Regions from separate parts of the Streptomyces sp. 2P-4 genome, predicted to be linked through region 2. Evidence: riboswitches for the same ligand, from Rfam matches in the RefSeq annotation. Region 2 holds a riboswitch; each other region holds the start of a gene.
What was found. Region 2 has a riboswitch for cobalamin ahead of MUK52_RS00965 (GHMP family kinase ATP-binding protein). Riboswitches for the same ligand answer to the same signal wherever they lie in the genome.
Positions count from the first base shown of each region.

Region 1: another riboswitch for cobalamin. It lies ahead of MUK52_RS09170 (energy-coupling factor ABC transporter permease); the one in region 2 lies ahead of MUK52_RS00965 (GHMP family kinase ATP-binding protein).
Region 3: another riboswitch for cobalamin. It lies ahead of MUK52_RS10310 (ribonucleoside-diphosphate reductase subunit alpha); the one in region 2 lies ahead of MUK52_RS00965 (GHMP family kinase ATP-binding protein).

Region 1 covers NZ_CP095011.1:2,195,751-2,199,725, forward strand. The annotation lists gene MUK52_RS09155 (L-serine ammonia-lyase) at 1-52, shown strand, start outside; gene MUK52_RS09160 (AMIN-like domain-containing (lipo)protein) at 216-737, shown strand; gene MUK52_RS09165 (flavodoxin family protein) at 760-1,491, opposite strand; cobalamin riboswitch at 1,788-1,982, shown strand; gene MUK52_RS09170 (energy-coupling factor ABC transporter permease) at 2,012-2,704, shown strand; gene MUK52_RS09175 (energy-coupling factor ABC transporter substrate-binding protein) at 2,710-3,060, shown strand; gene cbiQ (cobalt ECF transporter T component CbiQ) at 3,064-3,813, shown strand; gene MUK52_RS09185 (energy-coupling factor ABC transporter ATP-binding protein) at 3,810-3,975, shown strand, end outside.
Region 2 covers NZ_CP095011.1:200,169-204,143, forward strand. The annotation lists gene MUK52_RS00945 (catalase) at 1-255, shown strand, start outside; gene MUK52_RS00950 (hemerythrin domain-containing protein) at 379-939, opposite strand; gene MUK52_RS00955 (hypothetical protein) at 1,076-1,300, opposite strand; gene MUK52_RS00960 (cold-shock protein) at 1,376-1,579, opposite strand; cobalamin riboswitch at 2,124-2,341, shown strand; gene MUK52_RS00965 (GHMP family kinase ATP-binding protein) at 2,473-3,345, shown strand; gene MUK52_RS00970 (cysteine synthase family protein) at 3,342-3,975, shown strand, end outside.
Region 3 covers NZ_CP095011.1:2,471,629-2,475,603, reverse strand. The annotation lists gene MUK52_RS10310 (ribonucleoside-diphosphate reductase subunit alpha) at 1-2,336, opposite strand, end outside; cobalamin riboswitch at 2,484-2,606, opposite strand; gene MUK52_RS10305 (Uma2 family endonuclease) at 2,783-3,367, shown strand; gene MUK52_RS10300 (YbdD/YjiX family protein) at 3,428-3,628, opposite strand; gene MUK52_RS10295 (carbon starvation CstA family protein) at 3,625-3,975, opposite strand, start outside.

The DNA.
Region 1 (3,975 bases), 2.0 Mb from region 2:
GTACAAGGAGACGGCGCGCGGCGGCCTCGCCGTCAACGTCATCGAGTGCTGACACCGGCCGGCTGAGCCGGGCGGACGCGGGCAGAAGGGGCGGACCCCACCAGGTTCACCCCTTCTGCCCGATTTTTTTGCGTTTTGCTGCAACCATGGGCATGCACGGCGTGTCTTCAGGAGCGACAACCTGTCCCCGTCTCTCGAAAGAACAGGGGGACGCCATGAACCACCTGCGCCGCCGGCGGACCGCGGCCCTGGCCACCGGAGTCCTGCTCACCGCCGCCCTCGCCCTCGCCGCACCGGCCTCCACGGCCGCGGCCCCCTCCGGCCGGGCCCCGGCCACCCCGCTCGTCGTGGGCGCCCGCTGGGCCGGGCACTGCGCGTACGACCGGATCGTCATCGACCTGAAGGGGTACGTGCCCGACGCGGACGTCACCCGCGTCCCCGCGCTCCACCAGGACGGCTCCGGGGCGCCCGTCCCGCTGGCCGGGAAGCACTTCCTCCAGATCCGGCTGCACCCCGCCGCGGCGCACCTGCGCTCCGGCGAGGGCACCTACCGCGGGCCCAAGCTGGTCCGGACGAACCTGCCCGCGCTCAAGGGCCTCGCCATGACCGGCGACTTCGAGGGGTACGTCACCTTCGGCGCCGCCTTCGACAGCAGGCCCTCGTACAAGGCGTTCACGCTCCGCTCGCCCGACCGGTTCGTGGTCGACATCGCGCACCGGAACGTGTGCTGCGGCTGACCGGCACCGGCCGGGCCGCCCGTCAGCGGTGTTCCGGGTTGGGGAAGTCGAAGCGGCAGCCGGCGTCCCACAGCGAGCGCTGGTTGCCGTGGGCCGGGATGCCGCCGGAGCGCTTGAGCAGCGCCGCGAGGTGCATGAGGTTCCACGACATGAAGGCGGTGTTGCGGTTGGTGAAGTCGTTCTCGGGGCCGCCCGATCCCGGGTCCAGGTAGGAGGGGCCGGGCCCGGCCTCGCCGATCCAGCCGGCGTCGGCCTGCGGCGGGATCGCGTAGCCGAGGTGCTGGAGGCTGTACAGGATGTTCATCGCGCAGTGCTTGACGCCGTCCTCGTTGCCGGTGACGAGCGCCCCGCCGACCCGGCCGTAGTAGGCGTACTGGCCGTGCTCGTTCAGCAGGGAGGAGCAGGCGTAGAGGCGCTCGATCACCTGCTTCATGACGGAGCTGTTGTCGCCGAGCCAGATCGGCCCGCACAGGACCAGGATGTCCGCGTCCATGACCCGGCTGTACAGGACGGGCCACTGGTCCGTCTCCCAGCCGTGCTCGGTCATGTCCGGCCAGACGCCGGTGGCGATGTCGTGGTCGACGGCGCGGACGACCGAGGTGCGGGCGCCGGCCGACTCCATGACGGCGCGGCTGCGGTCGATGAGGCCCTCGGTGTTGCTGGTCTCCGGCGAGCGCTTGAGCGTGCAGTTGACGAAGAGGGCGGTGAGGTCGGAGTAGTCGTACGGGTTCGCGGTGTCGGGTTCGGCGGCCACGGCTCCACCCTGCGCGGCCCCCGCCGGCCCCGCCAGCGGACGGCACCCGTCCGGGGGGCGGGCCCGTTCCGCGGCTCCGGCGCACGCCGGTGGGAGCACGGCGGCGGAATCACGCCGGGCCGTGCGCCGGGGGCTCTCCGGGGGACCGAACGGGCGCCGCAAGGGCGGAAACACGCGGCGGAACGGCGGCTCCGGCTGCTCCCGGAGAGCGCGTACGCCGCCGGACGGCCCGGAAGCGGAATCCGGCTCGGGCGTGCGCTCGCCCACACCGGCTTGTTCCGGGTCCGTGCGGGCCATTAGGGTCAGCGGGCCTTGGTGTTCGGGAAACCGGTGGAAGACCGGTGCGGCCCTCGCCACTGTGAACGGGAAGTCCGGCTCCACTCCTGCGGGAAGCCACTGGGCGGCGCGGGGTGATCCGCACCGCCCGGGAAGGCGGAGCCAGGGCGGCATGACCCGTGAGCCAGGAGACCGGCCGGGGCGTGCTGTCCATCCACGAGGTGCTGGAGAGGTCTCCCCACACATGCACATAGCCGAGGGGTTTCTGCCCCCGCTGCACGCGGCCGCCTGGGGCGCCGCGTCCGCTCCCTTCGTCGTCCACGGCGTCCGCGCACTCACCCGCGAGGTGAAGGAGAACCCGGAGAGCACCCTGCTCCTGGGCGCGTCCGGAGCCTTCACCTTCGTCCTTTCCGCCCTGAAGATCCCCTCTGTGACGGGCAGTTGCTCGCACCCGACGGGGACCGGGCTCGGGGCGATCCTGTTCCGGCCGCCGATCATGGCGGTGCTCGGCACGATCACCCTGCTCTTCCAGGCGCTGCTGCTCGCGCACGGCGGCCTGACCACCCTCGGCGCCAACGTCTTCTCCATGGCGATCGCCGGCCCGTGGGCGGGCTTCGGGGTCTACCTGCTGCTGCGGCGGTCCGGCGCCCCGCTGATGGTGTCCGTGTTCTTCGGCGCCTTCACCGCGGACCTGGTCACCTACTGCGTCACCTCCGTGCAGCTGGCGCTCGCCTTCCCCGACCCGGGCAGCGGCGTCGCCGGCGCCCTCGCGAAGTTCGGCGGCATCTTCGCCGTCACCCAGATCCCGCTGGCGGTCAGCGAAGGCCTGCTGACGGTCCTGGTGATGCGGCTGCTGATGCAGTCCAGCAAGTCCGACCTGGTCCGGCTGGGCGTCGCCAAGCTCGCCGGCCGCTCCGACCGGAAGGCGGCGGCGTGATGGGCATGAGCCGGAACGCGAAGATCAACACCCTGCTGCTGCTCGTGGTCGCCGCCCTCGCGGTGCTCCCCCTCGCGCTGGGCCTCGGCGAGGGCAGGGAGGAGCCGTTCGCCGGCGCCGACGCCCAGGCCGAAGCGGCGATCACCGAGCTCAGGCCCGACTACGAGCCGTGGTTCACCCCGCTGTACGAGCCGCCGTCCGGCGAGGTCGAGTCGGCCCTGTTCGCCCTCCAGGCGGCCCTCGGCGCGGGCGTCCTCGCCTACTACTTCGGGGTGCGCAGGGGCCGCCGCCAGGGCGCCGCGGCCGCGGCGGCCATCGCATCGGGCACCCCGGGCGACACGCGCGCGGAGGGCTAGCCGGTGCTGCCGATCGACGTGGCTGCGCACGGCAGCCGCTGGCGCGGCCGGCACCCCCTGGAGAAGGCCCTGCTGGGGCTCGGGCTGACGGTCACGGCCGTGTGCCTTCCGCCCTGGCCCGGCGGGCCCCTGGTCGCCGCGGCGACCCTCGCCGTCCTGCTCGGGCCGGCGGGCGTCGCCGGGCGGCAGCTGTGGCGGGCCTTCCGGATCCCGCTGGGCTTCTGCTTCACCGGTGCGCTGCCGCTGCTCTTCGCGGTCGGCGGCGCGGCCGGGCCCGTGTCGCTCGCACCGGACGGGCCGCGGCACGCGGGCGAACTGCTGCTGCGCACGTCCGCCGCGTCCCTGGGCGTCCTGCTGTTCGCGTTCACCACCCCCGTCTCGGACGTGCTGCCCCGGCTGGTCCGGGCCGGGGTGCCGGCGCCCGTGGTGGACGTGGCGCTCGTGATGTACCGCATCGGGTTCCTGCTGCTGGACTCGCTGGCGCAGGTCCGGCGGGCCCAGGCGGCCCGGCTGGGGCACGCGGACCGGGCCGCGGTGTGGCGGTCGCTGGCCGGGCTCGCAGCGACCTCGTTCGTCCGGGCCTTCGACCGGGCGGCGCGGCTCCAGTCCGGCCTCGCCGGGCGCGGGTACGACGGGGCGCTGCGCGTGCTCGTTCCCGAGGCCGCCCTGTCCCGGCGCTTCCTCGCGGCCTCGGCGGCCCTCATCGCGGGCCTGGTCGCGCTGACCTACACCCTGGAGGGGCTGTACTCGTGAACCCGTTGGTGGAACTGGCCGGAGCGGGCTACGCCTACGAGGACGGCCCGGCGGTGCTGGACGGCGTGGACTTCTCCATCGCCGAGGGCCGGGCGCTGGTCCTGCTGGGCCGCAACGGCAGCGGCAAGACCACGCTGATGCGGCTGCTGAGCGGCGGGCTGC
Region 2 (3,975 bases):
GGGGGCGGCGACGCGAGGGCGGCGCTGCCGCAGGCCGACGGCGCCGACCCGCGGATGGTGCTGCTGCTGGGCGAGGCGTACCGGCACGGCAAGGCCCTGGGCGGCTGGGACGGCGCGGTCCGGCTGCTGGAGGCCGCGGGCGTACCGGCCGGCGCGGAGGGGATCGCCCTCGGGTCGGACGGCACGGAGGCGTTCGACCGGCTGGCCCGGATGCTGCCCGGGCACCGCGTGTGGCGGCGCTCCGGCGCCGGCTGAGGGCCGGCGGCCCAGCCGCCGCCCGCCCCGGCCGCAAGCGGCGGCTGGGGGCGGGCGGCGATGCGTCCGGCGGCTGCGCGGAATCCGCGGCCCGGCCGGAGGGAGTCCTCGCGGCGCTGCGGGTCAGTCCGACCTGCCCCTGCCGGTGACGAAGTCCCGGACGCGGTCCACCATGCCCATGCCCGGCGCGAGGAGCTTGTTCGCGGGGGGTGTGGAGGGGCTCCCGGGGTGCGGGCGGGTCGGGGCGGTCTTCTTCGCCCGGCGGATGCGGTCGCCGAGCTCGTCGAGCGCCTCCTGGGAGCAGTTGTGCCGCAGCGTCGGGAAGAGGTTCTCCTCCTCGTCCCGGATGTGCGCGAGGACCTCGGTCCGCAGGGCGTCCACGCAGTCGGCGAAGCGCGCCCCGTCCGGGTCCGCTTCCTCCAGCTCCTTCAGCATCTCCTCGACGCGGGAGTGGTCGGCGATCTCCTTGTCGGCGATGGCGTCGCCGCCGTCGAGGTGCTCGCGCACGGCCGGATAGAGGTACTGCTCCTCCGCGACCGAGTGCCGGACGAGTTCGATGGTCAGCTGGTCGGCGATCCGCCGCCGCTCACCGCCCTCCGCGGCGGTCTCCAGCCGGCGGAAGAACTCCTTCACCTCGTCGTGGTCGGCGGTCAGCTCCCGCACCACGTCTCCACCGTGTCCCATGGGGTCTGCCCTTCCGGACGGCGGTCCGGACCGGGTGTCCGGACTCCTCCGCCGCCTGCCCCGTCGCCGCACACCCATGCGGAACCCGCCCCACCGGCGTCGGGGGGCGGCCGCGGTCCGGCGGTTCCCCGGCGGATCAGCGCGCGGGGAGCGCGCCGCGGGCCGCCGGGGGCCGGGCGGGCGGCAGGGCGGGCCTCAGCCCGTAGAGCCGCTCGCGCAGGGCGAAGAGGTCCCGGATCTTGCCGACCTGGGCCAGGCGGGCGAGGAGGGTGTCGATGCGGCGGTCGTCGCCGCGGTGCGCCGCCTGGAGGATCTCCTCGATGAGGCGGGCCGCTTGCAGGGCACGGTGCTCGCTGTCCACGGCAGGCCCCTACCCACGGAACGACCCGCCTAGTGCTGTGACCAGGAAGGTCTGCCGGCCGGTGCCGGCGGGCCGTCAGTGGCGGATGATGTTCTCCGCTTGCAGGCCCCGGTCCGACTGGGTGATGTCGAAGCTGACCTGCTCACCCTCGAGGAGCTCGCGGTAGCCGTTTCCGGTGATCCCCGAGTAGTGGGCGAAGACGTCCGGTCCTCCGCCGTCCTGGGCGATGAACCCGAACCCCTTCTCCGCGCTGAACCACTTGACCGTGCCCTTGGCCATCTTGCCTCCTGCTGCGAACTGCGGGCGGCCGCCCGGCTCCGGGCGGCGACACCCAGACCTACCGCGCACGGCGCCCGCAGCGCGGCTGCCACACCGACAGGTCACACGCTCCGGGCGTCTTTTCGCGCGGAGCGCGCGCCGTCCGAGGGGCCGGAGGCCGAGGCGCGGGTGTGCACGCCGGCGGACGAGGAGTTCGTGCAGCGGATTGCCGCGCTCGGGGTGCCGCTGGTAAGGACGGCGGGCCGGCTGCGCCCCGAGGGCGCCCGGCGGCGGCCCGTGGGCGCCTTCGCGGAACGGCTGGCTCGCGCCGGGGGACGTTCCGGACAACTTCCCCCGGCGGGGCGGCTTCCGCACCTCGCGGCGCCCCCTGCGGCAGTGCCTCGGAGAGGCGCGCCGGCGGGCCGGGCGGTGCTGGTCGGGCGCGGCGGGCGGGCACCCGCTGCGGCGCCGGCCCCGCGGTCCCGCCGACTGGGCGCCCCCGCGGGAACGGCGTACTTCACGCCAGCCGGCCGCAGGCGCCCTGTCGCGGCCCGCGCACGGCTGCCTACGCTGGCCGGGCAGTTGGTTCGCGTCACCGCTGCGGTGGCGCGTCGCAAGAGGGAACCCGGTGCGATTCCGGGACTGACCCGCAGCGGTGTGTGGGAACGAAAGCCGTCATCGGCACTGGTCTCCGTACGGGGCCCGGGAAGCGGCGGCCGGTAGGAGAGGGCCTGCGGGCCCGCGCCCACGAGTCCGAAGACCTGCCACTGCGCGCGTGCGGCACGCACGCGCTGTTCACGGTGACCTCGAGGGCCGGGTCGGCGGGACGGACGGGCAGGCGCGCACGCGGCGCGGCACGGCCCTCCTCTTCGCGCCCGCCTCCCCGGGGCCGGGCGACGAGGAGGGGGCCGTTCTTGACCAGGGCCGACGGGACCTTCGCCGGCGTGTGCCACGGAACGCTCGGCGAGCTCTGGCAGGGGCCGCTGCGCCCCTCCGCCGACCCGGACATCGCCCTCGTGTCGTTTCCCGTGCACCGGTACTCCCGCGTGTACTTCACGCCCGGGGCGGAGCCCGCGCCGGGGGCGCCGCAGCTCGGCCCGAAGGCGGCCCGCGCGGCCCTCCTGTTCGCCGAGCGGTACGGGCTGCGCCTGCCGGAGGGCCGCTGGACCGTGCACTCCGACCTGCCCACGGGCGTGGGGATGGCGAGTTCGACGGCGGACATCGTGGCCGTGCTGCGCTGCCTGAGCCGGGTGTTCTCGCTGCCCTTCGACCCCCGGGCGGCCGCCGGCGTCCTGTCGGCGATCGAGCGGTCGGACAGCGTCTTCCTCGACGAGTTCGCGCTGTACCTGAGCGGACGCCACCGGCTGGTGCGCAGGCTGGGCACCGGCATCGGCTTCCACACCGCCTACGCCGTGGAGCCGGGCACCGTGGACACCTCGGCGGTCACCGCGCTGCTGCTGCGGCAGTACCGGCGGCGCGCTCAGGAGTACGAGCGGTCCCTGGACGAGTTGCTCAAGGGGTTCGCCGCCGGGGACCCTGCCGCCGTGGCCCGGGCGTCGACCAGCAGTGCCGTGCTGTCCCAGGAGGCTCTGCCGAAACGTTCCTTCGACGCCGTCCTCGCCCACCGGGAGGAGTTCGGCGCGGACGGCGTCTTCGTCGCCCACACCGGATCGCTGGTCGGCTACCTGTTCACCGGCCGGATCGGCTTCCCCGCCCGGGAGCAACTCTCCGCCTTCTTCCGCTCCCTCGGCCACCAGTGCGCCTTCGCCCAAGGAGGATACGGGTGATTCACCCCCACATCGCGGACGCCCTCAAGGCCCCCGCCCTCGTCGCCCTGACGGAGGGCGCCGTCCTCGTCCGCTTCGAGTCCATGAAGGTCTACTCGGCGCTCGCCGCCGTCGCGCGCCTGCTGGAGGAGGGCAGGGTGCGGCCGGGGCAGACCCTCGTCGACAGCTCCAGCGGGATCTACGCCCACGCCCTGGCCCTGGCGTGCCACCGCCACGGCATGCGCTGCCACATCGTCGCCTCGACGACCGTGGACGCCACCACCCGCGCCCAGCTGGAGATCCTGGGGGCCACGGTCGAGCAGGTCGCGCCGTCGCGGGACCTCAGGCTCGACCAGGAGCTGCGCGTGCGCCGGGTCCGGGAGATCCTCGCCGAGCGTCCGGACGTCCACTGGATGCGGCAGTACCACGACGACGTCCACTACCTGGGCTACCGGGAGGTCGCCGACCTCGTCGCGGACGCGCTCCCGGCCGGCCGGGGGCGGCTGACCGTCGTCGGCGGGGTCGGGTCCGGCGCCTCGACGGGCGGGCTGGTGGAGCACCTGCGGCAGCGCGACCCGGCCGTGCGGCTGGTCGGCGTCCAGCCGTTCGGCAGCGTGACCTTCGGCAGCCAGGACCACCACGACCCGGAGG
Region 3 (3,975 bases), 2.3 Mb from region 2:
TGCGGCAGCGGGGTCGCGGCGGCCGGGACGGCGGCGCCCGACGCGGCCCGGGCGATCTTCGTCGCCGGACGCGACCGCAGGTAGTAGGTCGTCTTCAGACCCTGCTTCCAGGCGTACGCGTACATCGACGACAGCTTGCCGATGGTCGGCGTCTCCATGAACAGGTTCAGCGACTGCGACTGGTCCAGGTACGGGGTCCGGGCCGCCGCCATGTCGATCAGGCCGCGCTGCGGGATCTCCCACGCCGTCCGGTACAGCTCGCGGACGTCGGCCGGGATCCAGTTGAAGCCCTGAACCGAGCCGGACGAGTCGCGCAGCGCCTCGCGGGTCTGCGCGTCCCACACGCCGAGCTTCTTCAGGTCCTCCACCAGGTAGGCGTTGACCTGGAGGAACTCACCCGACAGCGTCTCGCGCTTGAACAGGTTCGACACCTGCGGCTCGATGCACTCGTACACGCCCGCGATCGAGGCGATCGTCGCCGTCGGCGCGATGGCCAGCAGCAGCGAGTTGCGCATGCCGGTCTCGGCGATCCGGGTGCGCAGCGCCTCCCAGCGCTCCGGCCAGGCCCGCTCGGTGCCGTAGTGGTCGGGGTGCAGCACACCCTGCGCGGTACGGGTCTCCGCCCACGCCGGGACGGGGCCGTGCTTCTCCGCGAGGTCCGCGGAGGCCTCGTACGCCGCGAGCATGATGCGCTCGGCGATCTTCGTGGACAGCGCCTTCGCCTCGGCGGAGTCGAAGGGCAGGCGCAGCTTGAAGAAGACGTCCTGCAGGCCCATCGCACCCAGGCCCACCGGGCGCCACTTGGCGTTGGAGCGGCCGGCCTGCTCCGTCGGGTAGAAGTTGATGTCCACCACGCGGTCGAGGAAGGTCACGGCCGTGCGGACGGTCTCGTCCAGGCGCTCCCAGTCCATCTCGCCGGTCTCGGCGAGCACGAACGCGCCGAGGTTGACCGAGCCGAGGTTGCAGACGGCGGTCTCGCCGTCGTTGGTGACCTCGATGATCTCGGTGCACAGGTTGGAGGAGTGGACGACCGTGCCGGGGAGCGCGGTCTGGTTCGCGGTCCGGTTGGAGGCGTCCTTGAACGTCATCCAGCCCTGGCCGGTCTGCGCGAGGGTGCGCATCATGCGGCCGTACAGCTCGCGGGCGGGCATGGTCTTCTTGGCGAGCCCGGCCTGCTCGGCCTTGGTGTAGGCGGCGTCGAACTCCTCGCCGTACAGGTCGACCAGCTCGGGGACGTCGGACGGGGAGAACAGCGACCACTCGCCGTCGGCGTTCACGCGGCGCATGAACTCGTCGGGGATCCAGTGCGCGAGGTTCAGGTTGTGCGTGCGGCGGGCGTCCTCGCCGGTGTTGTCGCGCAGCTCCAGGAACTCCTCGATGTCCGCGTGCCAGGTCTCCAGGTAGACGGCGGCGGCGCCCTTGCGGCGGCCGCCCTGGTTCACGGCGGCGACGGAGGCGTCGAGGGTCTTCAGGAACGGGACGATGCCGTTGGAGTGGCCGTTCGTGCCGCGGATCAGGGAGCCGCGGGCGCGGATGCGCGAGTACGACAGGCCGATGCCGCCGGCGTGCTTCGACAGGCGCGCCACCTGGTGGTAGCGGTCGTAGATCGAGTCGAGCTCGTCCAGCGGGGAGTCCAGCAGGTAGCAGGAGGACATCTGCGGGTGCCGGGTGCCGGAGTTGAAGAGGGTGGGCGAGGACGGCAGGTAGTCCAGGCGGCTCATCAGCCGGTAGAGGGAGGCGACTTCCTCGACGGCGGCGGCGCTGTCGTCGGCGGCGAGGCCGCAGGCGACGCGCAGCATGAAGTGCTGCGGGGTCTCGATGACCTGGCGGGTGATCGGGTGGCGCAGCAGGTAGCGGCTGTGCAGGGTGCGCAGGCCGAAGAAGCCGAAGCGGTCGTCGGCGCCCTCGGCGAGGGTGTGCTCGACGAGCGCGTCGAGGCGGCTCGCGTGGAGGCGGACGAACTCGGCGGTGCGGTCGGCGATCAGGCCCTCGCGGTGGCCGACCTCGACGGACGCGGAGAAGGAGGTCGAGCCCTGGCTCGCGGCCTCCTCGGCGACGGCGACCGTCAGCAGCCGGGCGGCGAGCCGGGAGTACGCCGGGTCCTCCGAGATCAGGCCGGCGGCGGCCTCGGTGGCCAGCCCGCGCAGCTCGGCCTCGTCGGCGGCGGCGCTGCGGCCGCGGAGCGCGGCGGCGGCGACACGGCCGGGGTCGGTGTCGGGAAGGTCGGCGGTCAGCTCGGTGAGGGTGCGCAGCAGCGCGGCCCCGGGGCCCCCGGCCTCAGCTCCGTGGTCGGACGGGTCGGACTCGGCGCGCGGTGCGGAAGGCGCGATGGTCACGGGGGGAGCTCTCCCTCGCTCGGCTCCGGGGCACCGGCGGTGCGGGCGCGAGCGGGCGCGCGCGGGCAGGGCCCGGCAAGGGCGGCACCGCGCGTCGTCCGCAGGCCCTACCGCGAGGCCCGGACGTGGTCGGCACCCGGTTCGGTCGAGCCGGGCGCACTGTCGGCAGGTCGTCGGACTTCGGTGACACCGATGGGTGTACTTCATACCGTTGCGGGACAGTTCCGGATTCCCACCGGATTCCCCTGCGGCGACAGCGAGGATGAGCATACATGTGGTGGGCGCCCTCTGTGTGACCCCCTAGATGTTGTGTCTGCCTTCGCTGAGCGTGTCCTCACAGCTCCAGTCGGTAGGTGAGGGGCGTCAGCTCCGCCGAGAGTGCCGGACGGGGGTGGGCGCCCGGCGCTATCGTCGGAAGCAGCACCGCCGAGGAAAGCGAGCGAGGCATGACCGTGATGGCTGACCGCCCCCAGATCCTGACCGAAGAGTTCGAGACCCTCGCCCGGATAGCAGCCCGCGAGATCGAGGGGTTGCGTCTGGAGTTGATCGGCGGGAAGTTGGGGGTCAAGGCGATGCCGGATGGGGATCACGACCGGATCGTCGTGTGGCTCGCCCGCATCTGCATGCAGCACCGGCCCGAGCAGTGGCTGCACGTCGAACGCGGACTGAAGGTCGACCAGTACCGGTCGGGTCGCGCGCGCCCCGACGCCTCGATGGCGCCGGATGGCGCTTTCGAGGGTCAGGGGGAGTGGGCCGATCCGGCCCCGGTCCTGATGGTCGTCGAAGTCACTTCGTACGATTCCGACACGGACGGGCGCGACCGCAAGGAGAAGCCCCGCGCGTACGCAGAGACGGGCATCCCCGTCTTCGTCCTGATCGACCGGGACAACTGCCTGGTGAGGGTCCACAGCGAGCCCGACGGGCAGTTGTACGAGACCGTGCGCACCGTCCCCTTCGGCAAGGACGTCGAGCTGCCCGACCCGGTCGGTTTCTCCTTCTCGACCGAGCCGCTCAAGGACTGGGTGCGCTGAGGCCACGCACAACGGAGGTGCCCGCCGGATGACCGGCGGGCACCTCGGTCACGGCAGCCCTCAGCAGCAGCGGAAGCCGCCCCGGGGGTCCCCCTCACGCGCGTCGGTGCGGGCGCGTTCGAAGGCGCGGCGGGTCATGACCTCGGCGTCCGGATCGTGGGAGCGGGCGTGCGCGACGTACCGGTCGTACGCCGCCTCGCCGGAGAACTCCCGTACGTAGTACCGCGCCTTCGCCAGGGCGCCGCGGACGCCGCCGCTCATGCCACCGGCTCCTTCACGCGGCCGCCGCCGGATTCCAGGCCGGCCGCGGCGAGTTCGGCCCGCTCCTCGCGCGTCGCGATGAGCCCGGCCGGTGCGATGATCTTCGACTCGGTCCACGGGACCTCCGAGAGCGTGGCCGACGCGGGGTCGCGGACGGCCTTGACGCAGGTCCGCAGCGCGTCCAGGAGCACGATCAGGATCAGCAGCGCGAACAGCGCCGACAGCACCCCGTCCACGGTGGCGTTGGTGACGATGGTGTGCATCTCGTCCATGTTCTTGGCGGGCTTCAGGACCTGCCCTGCCTCGATGCCCTCCTGGTACTTCTCGCGCTGGGCGAAGAAGCCGAC